2 regions of the Enemella evansiae genome follow, and region 2 is predicted to be linked to the other one. Evidence: predicted binding sites of a transcription regulator. Region 2 holds the regulator's gene; the other holds the start of a gene.
The links. Region 2 encodes HrcA, which represses chaperone genes, less so after heat shock. Its sites were predicted from a motif close to TTGGCACTCGNNNNNNNCGAGTGCCAA; they were not measured.
Positions count from the first base shown of each region.

Region 1: a site for HrcA is predicted at 2,444-2,470, ahead of groL (chaperonin GroEL). Genes of this name have one in related genera too.

Region 1 is NZ_SNXA01000014.1:50,642-58,173, forward strand. Features, by position in the region: gene C8D81_RS19195 (hypothetical protein) at 1-223, shown strand, start outside; gene C8D81_RS19200 (hypothetical protein) at 237-1,547, shown strand; gene C8D81_RS19205 (hypothetical protein) at 1,558-2,337, shown strand; gene groL (chaperonin GroEL) at 2,582-4,204, shown strand; gene C8D81_RS19215 (DUF389 domain-containing protein) at 4,308-5,267, shown strand; gene C8D81_RS19220 (dipeptidase) at 5,284-6,294, shown strand; gene C8D81_RS19225 (DUF2975 domain-containing protein) at 6,460-6,939, opposite strand; gene C8D81_RS19230 (hypothetical protein) at 6,999-7,532, opposite strand, start outside.
Region 2 is NZ_SNXA01000008.1:68,535-76,066, reverse strand. Features, by position in the region: gene C8D81_RS00945 (ABC transporter ATP-binding protein) at 1-411, opposite strand, end outside; gene tgt (tRNA guanosine(34) transglycosylase Tgt) at 503-1,735, opposite strand; gene C8D81_RS00935 (16S rRNA (uracil(1498)-N(3))-methyltransferase) at 1,841-2,572, opposite strand; gene dnaJ (molecular chaperone DnaJ) at 2,574-3,743, opposite strand; gene hrcA (heat-inducible transcriptional repressor HrcA) at 3,759-4,772, opposite strand; gene C8D81_RS00920 (MBL fold metallo-hydrolase) at 4,857-5,693, shown strand; gene C8D81_RS00915 (hypothetical protein) at 5,695-6,321, opposite strand; gene C8D81_RS00910 (inositol monophosphatase family protein) at 6,300-7,085, opposite strand; gene C8D81_RS00905 (LacI family DNA-binding transcriptional regulator) at 7,208-7,532, shown strand, end outside.

The sequences.
Region 1 (7,532 bases), on a different contig from region 2:
CGCCGCGGATCTCGAGCGGCGGGCGAACGAGGGCGCGCGGGTGGAGTACTTCAACAACTCCCGGCGCGCGTCGATCGTCTACGAGTCGGGCTTTCCGGTCGAGGTACGCCTGGACCGCAACTGGGTACGCGGGCTGAGCGGCAACACGATCACCACGGCCTTCGCCGAGATCCTCGAGCAGGCGGCCGAGCAGCGCCATCAACTGAGCAACTTCGGACAGTGAGCGGAGCGGGGAGATGACGACCGAGAGCAACGAGACCGACTACTGGTCGGGGTACGCCGGGGAGGGCGATGCGCCGATGGTGCAGCCGCCGGCCTCGGACACGCTGGACGAGGCGGGCCCGGCGTCGGACCTGCTGAGTGCGCCGGAGGACGCCCAGCAGGCGCCCGTCGACGACGCGGTCCTCGAGGAACAGCAGCTCCAGCAGGATCAGGTGGTCACCGAGACCGAGATCGGCACGAGCACCGAGGCGGTCGGCGATCAGGCGGTGAACCTGTCACCGGCACCGGCGCACAAGGAACGCCAGGATCCGGTGGTCGAGGTGCCGCCGGAGCACCAGGACATCAGTTCCGACACCACGCTCGCCGATGAGGAGGTCGGCGTGCTCGCTGACGGTGGGGTGGTCGACACCCGAGGCCAGGACACCGTGATCACCACCAACGGCGGGGTGCAGGTCACCCGGAAGGCCGACGGCTCGGTCACCGTCGATGCCGACATCAGCAACAACGACACTCCGGGTGCGGAGAGCGACGACGTCTCCGAACTGAACGGCGACGGCGTACTCATGACCGAGGACGGCACCAAGGTCCAGACCGACGGCGACAAGGTGACCGTCACCCAGCTCGACGGCACCCGGTTCGTCATCACCCCCGACGGCCAGGTCGAGGTCGACCTGTCCGATCGCAAACCGGACCCCGACGGCGGCAAGGATGCCGGCCAGGGCGAGGACGCGGATTCCGACGGCAAGGGCGACGAGGACAAGGCCGAGGACGAGGAAGACAAGAAGGACGACAAGGACGCCGAGGACGAGCAGGACTCGGGCGGCGGTGGTGGCAACACCGGTGGTGGCGGTGGCAACCAGGGCGGCGGTGGCGGCAACCAGGGCGGCGGTGGCGGCAACCAGGGCGGTGGCCCCGGTACCAACACGCCCCCGACCACGCCGCCCCCCACCACTCCGCCCCCGACCACTCCGCCCCCGACACCGACCCCGCCGACGAACCCGCCGGACGAACCCGGAGGGCCCAAGGAGGACACGCAGTTCAACACCGGGGACATGCGGGAGGACGCGAAGACCTACGCCGACCGGGCCAATCGGGCGGCCGGTATCGCCAAGACCTTCGGCTCACTCAAGAGCGGTGTCCCGTCCTGGGGCCTCTGGTTCGCCGCGGCCGGGCCGTACGGCGAGGCGATCGATCGCTGCGTGACCATCTATACCGACGCGGAGAAGGCGCTCGACCGGATGTCGGAGAAGCTGACCCAGACCGCGACCCAGTACGACCAGACCGAGATGCAGAACCAGCAGCAGGCGACCAGGACGGAGCCCTGAGATGACCTACATGGCAACAGAATCCCAAGACGGCGGGGCGACGGACGGTGTGCTCGCCAAGGAGTGCGATACCGGACCGCTGGGTGTCATGGTCGACGGTGTGGTCGCTGCGGTCGAAGTGCTGCAGACGATCTTCAACGGCGTGATGAACACCGTGCAGACGGCGATCGACTGGGCCAACAAGATCACGCTCGGCGTGATCCCCTGGCTCGACGACGTGCTTGCCGCCTGCCGCAAGGGGCAGGAAGCCGTCAACAAGGCCTATGACATCTATCAGCAGGCGCTCCAGGGCCTGGTGGCGCCGTGGTACATCAAGTGCATCGGTGAGAAGATCCGTGACGGCATGGGTCCGCGGACCGCCGACTTCGCCGAGTCCCTGGACCCGAGCCAGCTCAAGTCGAAGGAATCCTGGCAGGGTGCGGGCGCCGAGGCGTTCTTCAAGGCCGCCGACAAGCAGCAGGCCGCTGCCGGAGAAGCCAAGGGTGGCGTACTCACCTTCGGCGGTTCGATGGTCAAGCTGGGCGACTCCGGCATCACCGCCACCTATACCTTCCTGGTGGCGATGAGCTTCGCCGCGGTCGGCCTCGGGCTGGCCATCGGGAAGATGGCCGCGGTGCCCGCCGGTACCGCGATCGGGGCGGCCGAGATCATCGGCCTGATCGCAGCGATCGTCGCCACCATCAAGGTCTTCGTCGACCTGGTGAACTCCTTGGCCAGCCAGGCCCGCGAGTTCACCTCGGCGGTCGCCACCGTCCCGATGCAGGGCACCTGGCCGGCCGCCACGGTCTGAATCAGGCGTACCCCACCGGGCGGTCCCGACGAACCCGACGTCGGGATCGCCCGGTTTCGTCTGCCCGGATTGTTTGCACTCCACCGGTGAGAGTGCTAAACATGACTTAGCACTCGGTACGCCCGAGTGCCACCGTCAAGTCCGGTGAGGCACCCACGGGTGTCGTCCGTCGCGGGCATCGTCTTGGCGCATCACAGACAACCATGGGGCGTACGCCCCCGATGCGGGAGGACTCCCGGAACACATGGCAAAACTGATTGAGTTCAACATCGAGGCTCGCCGCGGTCTCGAGCGGGGCATGAACGTCCTCGCCGACGCGGTGAAGGTGACCCTCGGCCCCAAGGGCCGCAACGTCGTGCTGGAGAAGAAGTGGGGCGCCCCCACGATCACCAACGACGGCGTGTCGATCGCCAAGGAGATCGAGCTCGAGGAGCCGTACGAGAAGATCGGCGCCGAGCTGGTCAAGGAAGTCGCCAAGAAGACCGACGACGTCGCGGGCGACGGCACCACCACCGCGACCGTGCTGGCCCAGGCGATGGTGCGCGAGGGTCTGCGCAACGTCACCGCCGGCGCCAACCCGATGGGCCTGAAGAAGGGCATCGAGAAGGCCACCGCCGCCATCAGCGAGGAGCTGCTGGGGATGGCCACCGACATCGAGACCGAGCAGCAGATCGCTGCCACCGCGTCGATCTCCGCCGCTGACGAGACCGTCGGCAAGATCATCGCCGAGGCGATGGAGAAGGTCGGCAAGGAGGGTGTGATCACCGTCGAGGAGTCCAACACCTTCGGGCTGGACCTCGAGCTGACCGAGGGCATGCGCTTCGACAAGGGCTACATCTCGGGCTACTTCGTGACCGACACCGAGCGCATGGAGACCGTGCTCGACGATCCCTACATCCTGATCGCCAACTCCAAGATCTCCAGCCTCAAGGATCTCCTGCCGGTGCTGGAGAAGGTCATGCAGTCGGGCAAGCCGCTCGTCGTGATCGCCGAGGACGTCGACGGTGAGGCCCTGGCCGGCCTGATCGTCAACAAGATCCGCGGCACCTTCAAGTCCGTCGCCGTGAAGGCCCCGGGCTTCGGCGACCGCCGCAAGGCCATGCTCGGTGACATCGCCATCCTCACCGGTGGCCAGGTCATCTCCGAGGACGTGGGCCTGAAGCTCGACGCCGTCACCCTGGAGCTGCTGGGCACCGCCCGCCAGGTCCGCGTGACCAAGGACGAGACCACCATCGTCGACGGCGGTGGCGAGGCCGACGAGATCCAGGGGCGGGTCAAGCAGATCCGCAACGAGATCGAGAACAGCGACTCCGACTACGACCGCGAGAAGCTGCAGGAGCGGCTGGCCAAGCTGGCCGGCGGCGTTGCGGTGATCAAGGTCGGTGCGGCCACCGAGGTGGAGCTCAAGGAGCGCAAGCACCGCATCGAGGACGCCGTGCGCAACGCCAAGGCGGCCGTCGAGGAGGGCATCGTGCCCGGCGGTGGCGTGGCCCTGCTGCAGGCGACCAAGAAGTTCGACCTGGCCCAGCTGAACGGTGACGAGCTGATCGGCGCCAAGATCGTCATCGAGGCCTGCTCCGCTCCGCTGCGCCAGATCGCTGCGAACGCCGGCCTCGAGGGCGGCGTGGTGGCCGAGAAGGTGGGCTCGCTGCCCGCCGGCGAGGGCCTCAACGCGGCCACCGGCGAATACGTCGACATGATGAAGGCCGGGATCATCGACCCGGCCAAGGTGACCCGGTCGGCGCTGCAGAACGCGGCCTCGATCGCGGCCCTGTTCCTCACCACCGAGGCCGTCATCGCCGACAAGCCGGAGAAGGCTCCGGCCATGCCGGCCGGTGGCGACGAGATGGGCGGCATGGGCTTCTGAGTCCGTACGCCTGAGGCGCGCCGATGGCGCGCCGCCGAGCGACACCGCGGAGGCGGTCCCCGAACGGGGGCCGCCTCCGCCGCGTTTCGGGCACGATGGACCCATGCTGGTTCATCTGCGGCTCGTGGTGCCCGCCGAGTTGAGCACCGATGTGCGCGACCTCCTGGTGGATGACCGCCGCACCACCAATGTCACCGTGCAACCGGGTGCCTCGGTCGATCCGCCGGGCGACCTGATCGAGGCCGATGTGGCGCGCGAGGCCGCCGATGACATCTTGGCCAGCCTGGACGACCTCGGCCTCGACCAGGTCGGCGGGATCTGCGTCAGCGAACCGAGCGCCACGCCGTTCGCGGCCGCGATCCAACTGGAGCACAACGCCCATGGCGAGCCCGACGACGGGGTCATCTGGGATGTCGTGCTGCAGCAGGCGGAGAGCTCCTCGCGAGCCAGTTGGTCCTTCTACGCCTTCCTGGTGCTGGCCACCGCATTGGCCGCGGTGGCCGTGCTCACCGACGCGCCGATCATCGTGGTCGGCGCGATGGTCGTCGGCCCCGACTACGGCGTGGTGGCCGCCATCTGCGCCGGGATCGCGCTCGGCCGGCCGAAGCTGGCGGGCCGCGCCACGGTCACCCTGCTGCGCGGATTCGCGCTCAGCATCGTGCTCGTGGTGGCGGTCGCGCTGGTCGCCCGGCTGACCGGGGCGATCACACCGGCGGATCTGCTGCGACCGCGGCCGCTGACGGCGTTCATCTGGCACCCCGACTGGTGGTCCTTCGTGGTCGCGATCCTGGCCGGTACCGCCGGTGCGCTGGCGATGACCTCGGCGAAATCCAATGCCCTGGTCGGGGTGTTCATCTCGGTGACCACGGTGCCCGCCGCCGGCAACCTGGCGGTGGCCCTGGCGCTCGGGGTGGTCAGCGAGATCACCGGATCGCTGCTCCAGCTCGGCATCAATGTCGCCGGGCTGCTGATCGCCGGAGTGGCCACGATGATGGTGCAGAAGGTCACCCTGCGCCGGCACGGCCGGGCGGTGGAGAAAGTCGGCTCGGAAATCCTGCACTGACAGTAGAGTCGGGCGCATGACCACCCCGATCCCCATCGTCGACGGACACAACGATCTGCCCTGGGCGATGCGCAAGCACTGTCGTTACGACTTCGACGCCTGCGACATCGCCGTCGACCAACCCGCGCTGCAGACCGACCTGCCGCGGCTGCGCACCGGTGGCGTACGCGCCCAGTTCTGGTCGGTCTTCGTGCCCGGGGTGAAGGGCGAGGATCCCGTTGGCACAGGGGATTTCTTCGCCGACACCTGCGAGCAGATCGACGCGGTGCACCAGATGGTCGAGCGGTATGCCGGCGATCTGCGGCTGGTCACCACCGCCGACGAACTGGACGCCGTGCTGGCCGCCGGCCCGGACGCACCGATCGGGTCCCTGCTGGGCGCCGAGGGTGGGCACAGCATCGACAACTCGCTGGGCTGCCTGCGTACCCTGCACCGGCTCGGCGTGCGCTATCTGACTCTGACCCACAACCAGAACAACGAATGGGCCGACTCCGGCACCGATGAGCCGCGGCACGGCGGGCTGACCGACTTCGGCCGCGAGGTGGTCGCCGAGATGAACCGGCTCGGCATGATGGTCGACCTCTCGCACACCGCGCCGACCACGATGCGCGACGCCCTCGACGTGTCGACGGCGCCGGTGATCTTCAGCCACTCGTGCGCCCGGGCCGTGCAGGACCATCCCCGCAACGCACCCGACGACGTGCTGCAGCGGATGGCCGCCGGCGGGGGAGTGTGCATGGTCACCTTCGTCACCAAATTCCTTGCCGGTGAAGGGAATCCGGCACATCTTACCGATGTGGTGCGTCACATCGAGCACGTCCGTGAGGTGGCCGGGATCGAACACGTCGGCATCGGTGGTGACTATGACGGCACGACCCTGCTGCCGCCGGAACTGCCCGACGTCTCGCACTATCAGGAGTTGATGGCCGCGCTCGCCGATCGCGGGTGGAGCCGCGACGAGCTGGTCGCGCTCGGTTCGGGGAACATCGCCCGGGTCTTCCGTGCCGTCGAGGAATCCGCAGGCTGAGCGCGCCCTTCCGTTCGTCGAGCAGGGCGCGCAGCGCCCGTGTCGAGACGAACCCGTTCCGTACCGAACTCATCTCGACACGTCGGCCCTGCTCCGCTTCGCTGCGCAGGGCCGACTACTCGATGAGCGTGAGCCCCGAAAGCGTTTCGGGGCGGGCCTGACCCGTCAGCCGGCCGCCTCGAGTTGCGATCGCAGGGTGGTGGCCTGCAGCAACAGCCCCCGCAGGACCACCATCAGCAGCCAGAGCACGGTGATGACGGCGGTGATGAGGATCAGCAGCATCGGCATCCCGGGATCGTCGGCGTTCACTCCGACGACGACCAGCATGCCGACCACCACCAACCAGGCGGCGGCGATGGCAACGACGATCGCATCGACCCACTTCACCGAGGAATGGGTGAAGATCCGGTCCCGGCTGATCAGCGCCAGCAGTTGCCAGGTCGCGACCAGTGCCACCTGGGCGCACAGCACCAGGAAGACCGCGATGGCGGTCAGCGGCCAGCGCAGCTTCGCATCGTTCGGGTTCTGCGAGGTCTGGTATGCGATCCCGCCGGGCAGGGAGAAGAACTGGAAGACGAGCAGGATCGCGAACAGCACGACCAGGCACACCCGGAGCGCGGCGATGGCATACCTCGGCGACAACATGCCTCGACTATCGACCATCCGCCGGCCCGGGACAATCGGCCGCTGGTCTCTGACCGTGGCTACCGCAGTTCGAGGATCCGCCCGTCGAGATCGGCGGTACCGGTGAGGCGTGGCCCGTCGTCGCTGCCGGCGTAGATCTCCAGCACCGGGGTGCCGTTGCGGGATACGGCGTCGACACTGGTGGAAACCTCTCGACCGCTGCGGCGGAGAAGTTCGTCGGAGACTCGGAGCAGGCCCCGGCTGTTCACCACGGCTGGATCGAAACTCTCGGGGAAGGGTTCACCGCCCAGACGTGAACCCACCAGCGGACGATACTGATCCCGGCCCCAGATCCGGTCCTGGTCGGCCATCCGGCCCCTCAGGCCCATCGATGCCTCTTGCCGGGACAGTCGAAACAACCCGATCGAATAGGTGGCCTGTGGTCGCAAGGCCGATAGTTCGGCGAGTCCGTCGGCGACGCCCTGCTCGGTCCAGAAGTCGTATGCGGGTATCTCTCGCCCCGGTGCGACCGCGCACCGAATCCTTCTCTGGTTGGGAAAATCGCCCTGCATGATGTCAAGGATGAGCTGACCGTAGGGTTGGCCGATGGTGCC
Region 2 (7,532 bases):
CTGACCGGACTGCCAGCGGTCGTGGAAGGCCATCGGCAGCCGTTGCAACCGGGCATAGAGGTCGAGCCGGACGCTGGTCTCGGTGGCCAGGGTGACCTCGCTGGACAGCCAGCGGCGAATGAACCCGGCTCCGGCGGCCGAGATGCCGATGACCAGGGCGAGCACGCCGTAGCGGATCACCCCGGCCCGGTCCCCGGCGGCCAGTGGTCCGTCGATCGCCGCGCGGGTGAGCAGCGGGATCGCCAGCATGGTGACGATGTCGTAGCCGTCGAGCACGGCCATCGTCCAGAACCGGCCGAGCCGCGGGCGCAGGTACGCCCGGAGTCGCCACAGGCTGGTGGCCCGTCCCCATCCGCGGGTGGCCGGGGCCACCAGGGGTGCGCGGTCGAGTGCGTCGGCGGTGCCCGGCACGAAAATCCTCCTAGGTCTCCCGGTCACGTTATCCGGTCGACCGGTCGGACTCGAATGGATTTCCAGTCTGCTACTTCAAGTGCGCTTGAACTCAAGCCTTCGAGCCGGCGCCGCGGTAGAAGCGGCCGAGGAACTCGTCCTTGAAGGCGTCGAACTCGCCGGTGCCGATGCTGGCGCGGATGTCGTCGACCAGGCGTACGGTGAACCGCTCGTTGTGGATGGTGGCCAGCGTCGAGGCCACCATCTCACGAGCCTTGAACAGGTGGTGCAGGTAGGCGCGGGTGTAGTGCGCGCAGGTGTAGCAGTCGCAGGATTCGTCGATGGGGTTGAAGTTGCGGCGATTGGCGGCGGTGTTCACGTTGAACCGACCATCGGCGGTGTAGAGGGCGGCATTGCGCGCGACCCGGGAGGGTTGGACGCAGTCGAAGGTGTCCGCACCGGCGGCGATCGCGGCGAAGAAATCGTCGGGTTCGGAGATGCCGAGCAGATGCCGGGGGCGGTCTTCGGGCAGTTCGGAGCTGACCCAGTCGACGATGGTGCCGAGATTCTCCTTCTCCAGCGCGCCGCCGATCCCGAAACCGTCGAACCGCTGCCCGGCGACCTCCATCGCGCCGAGGTCCCGGGCTGCCTTGCGGCGCAGATCCTCGTACTGGGCGCCCTGCAGCACCCCGAACAGCGCCTGGTAGGGCTTGTCGGCCCGTTCGGCGGTGAGCTCGCGGTGCGCGGCCAGGCAGCGCTCGGCCCAGAGCCGGGTCCGCTCCAGCGACTCCTCCTGGTAGGCGCGGGTGTTCATCAGCGTGGTCAGCTCGTCGAAGGCGAAGATGATGTCCGCACCGAGCTGGTGCTGGACCCGCATCGAGATCTCGGGGGTGAACCGGTGCCGGTCCCCGTTCAGGTGGGACTTGAAGGTGACGCCGTCGTCATCGACGTGCGCGAGCCGTTCCTTGCCCTCGGCGATCACGTCGTCGTCGCTGACCCGGCTGGAGTCCATCGACAGCACCTTCTTGAAGCCGACGCCCAGGCTCATCACCTGGAAGCCACCGGAGTCGGTGAAGGTCGGCCCGGGCCAGTTCATGAACGCCCCCACCCCGCCGGCCTCGTCGACGATGTCGGCACCGGGCTGCAGATAGAGGTGGTAGGCGTTGGCGAGCACGGCCTGCGCACCGAGGTCACGCATCGCCTCCGGCAGCACCGCCTTCACGGTCGCCTGGGTGCCGACGGCGATGAAGGCGGGGGTCTGGATCTCACCGTGCGGGGTGTGGATGATCCCGGTACGCCCCTGCCGATCGGGCAGGCGGTCACGGACCTCGAAGGAGAACGGCACCCCAGGAGGATAGTCGCCCGCGCTCATCCGGTGGGCCATCCAACGTTCATCGAGTAGCGGCTCCGGCTCCGCGGAGCGGAGCCGGAGCCGCGTGTCGAGATGAACTCACCCCGGCAGTCCCAGGTACCCGGCGGCCACCACACCGGCGGTGGAGGTGCGCAGCACCCCGTCGCTGATCGACACCGGCCGGGCCCCGGCGGCGGTCAGGGCGTCGAGCTCCTCGGGACTGATCCCACCCTCCGGGCCGACCACCAGCAGGATCTCACCGGCAGCCGGGATCTGCTGCTGGGCAAGGGATTCGGTCGCGTTCTCGTGCAGCACCAGGGCCAGGTCGGCGGTCTGCACGCGGGTGGTGAGCTGTCTGGTGCTGAGCGGGCCGGCGACGGCGGGTACGCGGAGCCGGCGGCTCTGCTTGGTGGCCTCGCGCGCGGTGCTGGCCCACTTGCGCAACGACTTGGCACCGCGCTCCCCGGTCCACTTCACGATCGAGCGGGACGCCTGCCAGGCAAGGATTTCGGCGACCCCCACCTCGGTCATCATCTCCACCGCGAGCTCGCCGCGATCCCCCTTGGCCAACGCCTGCGCCACGGTGAGCCGGCGCGCGGGCGGCGGTACGGCCAGCAGCTCGCGCACGGTCACGTCGAGACCCTGCTTGTCCGCGGCGGTCACCTCACCGATCAACCCGCGACCGGACCCGTCGGCGAGCAGGATCTCCTCCCCGGCGGTGATCCGCTTGACCACCGCCGCATGCCGCCCCTCGCCACCACCGAGGCGTACGCCGCTGCCCGGGGTGGGCAGCGGGTCGGCCAGGTCGGTCAGGAAGAGCGGTCGGGTCACCTCAGCGCAGCGCTTCCCAGAAGCGCTCGAAGCGGCCCTTCTCGCGCTTGTGCACCTGGGCCTCGACCTTGGTCTCCTCCCGGAGCTCGGCAAGGTTCCGCAACAGCTCGCGCTGCTGCTCGGTCAGCTTGGTCGGGGTCTGCACCAGCAGGGTGACACCCAGGTCGCCGCGGCCCCGGCCACGCAGCTGCGGGATGCCGCGGCCGTCGATGGTGAGCCGGGTCCCGGACTGGGTACCGGCCGGCACCTTGAGGCGTACCGTCGCCTCCTGCGGATCGGCGTCGGGCTGGTCGGCCTCCAGGGTCTGGATGTCCAGCTCGGTGCCGAGCGCGGCGGCGGTCATCGGGATCTTGGCGACCATCTCCAGGTCGTCGCCGTTGCGCTTGAACAGCGGATGGTCGGCGACGATCAGCTCGACGTAGAGGTCGCCGGCGGGCCCGCCGCCGGGGCCGACCTCACCCTGGGAGGCCAGATGGATCCGGTTGCCGGAATCGACGCCGGCCGGGATCTTCACGGTGATCTCGCGGGGTGCGCGGATCCGCCCCTCGCCGTCGCATTCGCCGCAGGGGTTGGGAATCACGGTGCCGTAGCCACGGCAGGTCGGGCAGGGCTGACTGGTCCGGATGTCGCCGAGGAAGGATCGCTGGATCTGGGTGACATCGCCGCGGCCGTGGCAGGTGCGGCACTGTTCGGGCTTGGAGCCCTCGGCCGCGCCGGCGCCCTGGCAGACCGGGCAGAGCACGGCGGTCTCCATCGAGATCGCCCGCGAGACGCCGAAGGCCGCCTCGTGCAGTTCCAGCTCGAGCTGGATCAGCGCGTCCTGGCCGCGGCGTACCCGCGACCGCGGGCCGCGGGAGGCCTGCTGGCCGAACATCGCATCGACCAGATTGGTGAAGTCGAAGCCGGCACCACCGAAATCGCCGAACCCACCGGCGCCGCCGAAGCCCGCACTCGCCCGCCCCGACGGATCGCCACCGCGGTCGTAGATGCTGCGCTTGCGCTCGTCGGCGAGCACGTCGTAGGCCTCCTGCACCTGCCGGAACTTCTCCGCCGCGCCGTCCTCGCTGGTGACGTCGGGGTGATAGCGCATCGCCATCCGGCGATAGGCCTTCTTGATCTGGTCGGTGGAGGCGTCGCGGGCGACGCCGAGGACCTCGTAGTAGTCAGTCATCGTTGGAATTTCTTGTCATCCTTCGCTGAGGAATCGACCGACGTAGCGCGCCACGGCACGCACCGTCGCCATCGTTGAGGGGTAGTCCATCCGGGTCGGACCGACGATGCCCATGGAGGCCCAGACATCGTCATGGCTGCCGTATGCCGAGGCCACCAGTGAGGTGGTCTGCAGCGGGGCGTAGTCGTTCTCACGGCCGATGCGTACGGTCACATCATCGGCGCTGACACTCTCATCCAGCAGTTTCAACAGCACCACCTGTTCCTCGAGCGCCTCCAGCACCGGCTGCACGGTGCTGTTGAAGTCGCCCAGCCGGGTCAGGTTGGGCACCCCACCGACCATTACCCGGGTCGCGGTGCCCGAGCCGAGGATCTCCAGCACCGCGGCGATGGCGACCTGGGTGGTCGCCTGGTCCTCGGGTCCGACCGCGCTGCTCAACCGGCTCAGTTCGTTGGCGGCCTCGGCCTGGGCACGACCGAGCACGGCCTCGTTGAGCCGGGTCTTGAGCACCGACAGCTGCTCCTCGGTGTGTCCGGGCAGCTCGACGGTGCGCTGCTCCACCCGACCGGCGGAGTTGATCACGATCAGCAGCACCCGATCGGGGGTCAGCGAGACCACCTCGACATGCCGCAGCGTGGTCGCCGACAGCACCGGGTACTGCACGATGGCGACCTGCTGGGTGATCTGGGCGAGCAGGCGTACCGTGCGGGCGACGATCTCGTCCACATCGGCCGCCCCGGAGAGGAAGGTCTGGATGGCGCGCCGCTCGGCCGCCGACAGCGGCTTGAGCCCGGCCAGTCGGTCGACGAAGAGCCGGTAGCCCTTGTCGGTCGGGATCCGGCCCGCACTGGTGTGCGGCTGCGCGATGTAGCCCTCGTCCTCCAGCGCCGCCATGTCGTTGCGCACCGTCGCCGGCGACACCCCGAGGTCGTAGCGGTCCACCAGCGCCTTGGAACCCACCGGTTCACGGCTGGACACGTAGTCGGTGACGATGGCCCGCAACACCTGCAGCTTGCGTTCGTCGAGCATCATCCACCTCCTGCGTCCCTGTTGGCCCGATCGCCGAACACCGGAGTTTGGCACTCATCCGGCGCGAGTGCCAGTCTAGCTCGTATGAACCACAGTGAGGGCGAGTGGCAGCCGGTGGCGAATGGCGTCTGGCGACTGGTCGCCGAGCCCGATGCGGTGACGATCGGCCTGATCGCCGGGGAGACCGGCGCGGTGCTGGTGGACACCGGTTCGACCCCAGCCCAGGGCCGGGCGCTGGCCGCGAAGGTCGCCGAGGTGACCGACAAGCCGCTGGTCGGGGTGGTGATCACCCATGCCGATCGGGATCACTGGTTCGGACTGGCCGGCATCGAGGGTGTGACCGCCTATGGGCACGAGTCGCTGGCCGAGCGGGTCTCCGATGCCGAGACCCTGGTCGAGGCCGAGTCGCTCGGAGTGGCGGTCGATGAGCTGCGGGTGCCGGAGCGGTTGTTCTCGGTGGCCGCGGCGATCGACCTCGGCGGGGTGGTCGTCGAGCTGCTGCATCTCGGCGCGGCGCACACCGAGGGCGATGTGCTGGTGAACGTGCCGTCGGCCGGGGTGCTGTTCACCGGCGATCTGGTCGAGGAACCGGCACCCTGGTTCGGTCCGCGGTCCTCCCCGCGCGGTTGGCCGGAGGTGCTGAACATGGTGCTCGGCATGGTTCGTCCGGACACGGTGATCGTGCCCGGTCACGGCGCGGTGGTCGATCTGGACTTCCTGGTGCGCCAGCTGGCCGCGCTGGCGTCCCTGCCGCCCGAGGCGGAGCGGTTGGTGCGGTCGGGCGTACGCCTGGAGCGGGCCGAGGCGGAGGGCGAGTGGCCCTTCGACTGGGCCCGCGTCGAGGCCGGGGTGCGCACCGCGTACGCCGAACTGGCCGCCGACGGCGTACGCACCCGCCTCCCGCTGGCCGGCGATCACTGACCTAGCCCCCACCCCCGCGCACGATCGTCGTCGTCACCCGGGTCAGACACGGCTCGACCGGAGTGGAGCTGAAACCGAACCGCGGCGCCGGATCGACCGGTGCCAACTCCCCCAGTGGCCGGCCCCGCCAACTACCGGCCAACTCGATCACCCGATGCTGGTCATGCGCGCCGTAGTACTCGCGCCGCCCGCCGCCGGCGCTGCCCCTGGTGCGTACACCGGGAAAGATCCGCCGGGCGATCGGGTCGGCGATCGTGGCAAATCCACGGCTCCGCTCGATCGCGTCGGGCACGGCGTGCAACAGCCTGCCCGCCGCGGTGCGACCGCCGAGCCGCAACCGGCAGGCCAGGTCGCCGGCCGTCAGCCGCCACCGATCGGCGGCCACCGACAACTCCACCGGTACGACGACCACCTCGTCGAACCGATAGGTATCCGACACGTAGTCGGCCACCTCGTTGGTCGGTGCGAGCAGCAGCCGCCGGTCCTCGGGCGTCGCCACCATCACATCGGTGAAGGAGCCCAGCGGGGACGATGCCCAGTCACCGATCACCAGACGCAGCCCGCTGGTACTGCCGGCGCCGAGGATCCGGCCGGTGAAGCGGTCGATCACCGGGCGCCGGCGACCCATTCGGCGCCGACCTGCCAGGCGGGCTCGTCGACGCCGACCACCAGTGGACCGCCCTCGGTCTGTCCCTGGTAGTCCTGGCCGTTGATCAGCCGGGCGACGCCGCCGAGTTCGCGGACGAGAAGGGCGCCGGGGATGTGGTCCCAGGGCTTGATCGCGCGGTAGACGAGGACGTCGTTACCGCCGGCGCAGAGCTTCGGGTAGTCGATCCCGCAACTGAACGCGGTCCAGGCGAGCTCGGCGATCTGCGGCGGGGTGGCGCTGCGGCGCAGGCTGCGCATCGAGGTCTCGGCGTGCAGCAACTCCGGATCGGGCGCGCGCCGGGTCACCCGCTCGCCGTTGCGGTAGGTACCGGCGCCGCGCTCGGCCACCCACGCCGCGTCATGCTCGGGCTGCCAGATCCAGCCGCGGACGATCTCACCCGCGCGTACCTCACCGATCATCACCGCATAGTCGGCGGTGCCCTCGACGAAGTTGCGGGTGCCGTCGACCGGATCGACGACGAACGCGTGCTCGGCCTCGCGGAGCCCGTTGACCAGTGCCGGGTCGGCGGCGGTGGCCTCCTCGCCGACGACCAGGGCCTCCGGGTACGCCTTCAGCAGGGCCTCGGTGAGCAGCACCTCGGCCTCCTGGTCGGCGACGGTGACGAAGTCGCCCGGGTTCTTCTCGGCGATGTCGCCGGAGGAGAGCGCGCGCCAGCGGGGCCGGATCACCTGCTCAGCGGTCTCCTTGATCAGGTCCAGCATCGCGTCGGTCGTCATCGCCATGCCCCCAGCCTGCCGCATCCGGGTCGAGAGGAATGTGGCTGTTCGGGTTGCGGCCCTCCCGGATCATCTGTATCGTTTTACTAGATCGATTTAGAGCAGTCTTCAGGGAGGGAGTGGTCGTCATGCCGAAGGCGACGTTGAAGTCGGTGGCCGCCGAGGTCGGGGTCTCCCCCGCCACGGTCTCCAACGCCTACAACCGGCCCGACCAGCTCTCCGTCGAGTTGCGGGAGCGGGTCTTCGAGACCGCGAAGCGGCTCGGCTATCCCGGCCCGAACCCGACCGCGCGGAACCTGCGCAGCGGGCGTACCGGCTCGTTCGGAGTGCTCTACAACCACAGCCTTTCCCACGCCTTCTCCGATCCGTTCGCAAGCATGTTCCTGGCCGGACTCGGCGGTGCCGTCGAGGACGTCGGGTCCGGGCTGCTGCTGATTCCGCTCAAGGCCGGTG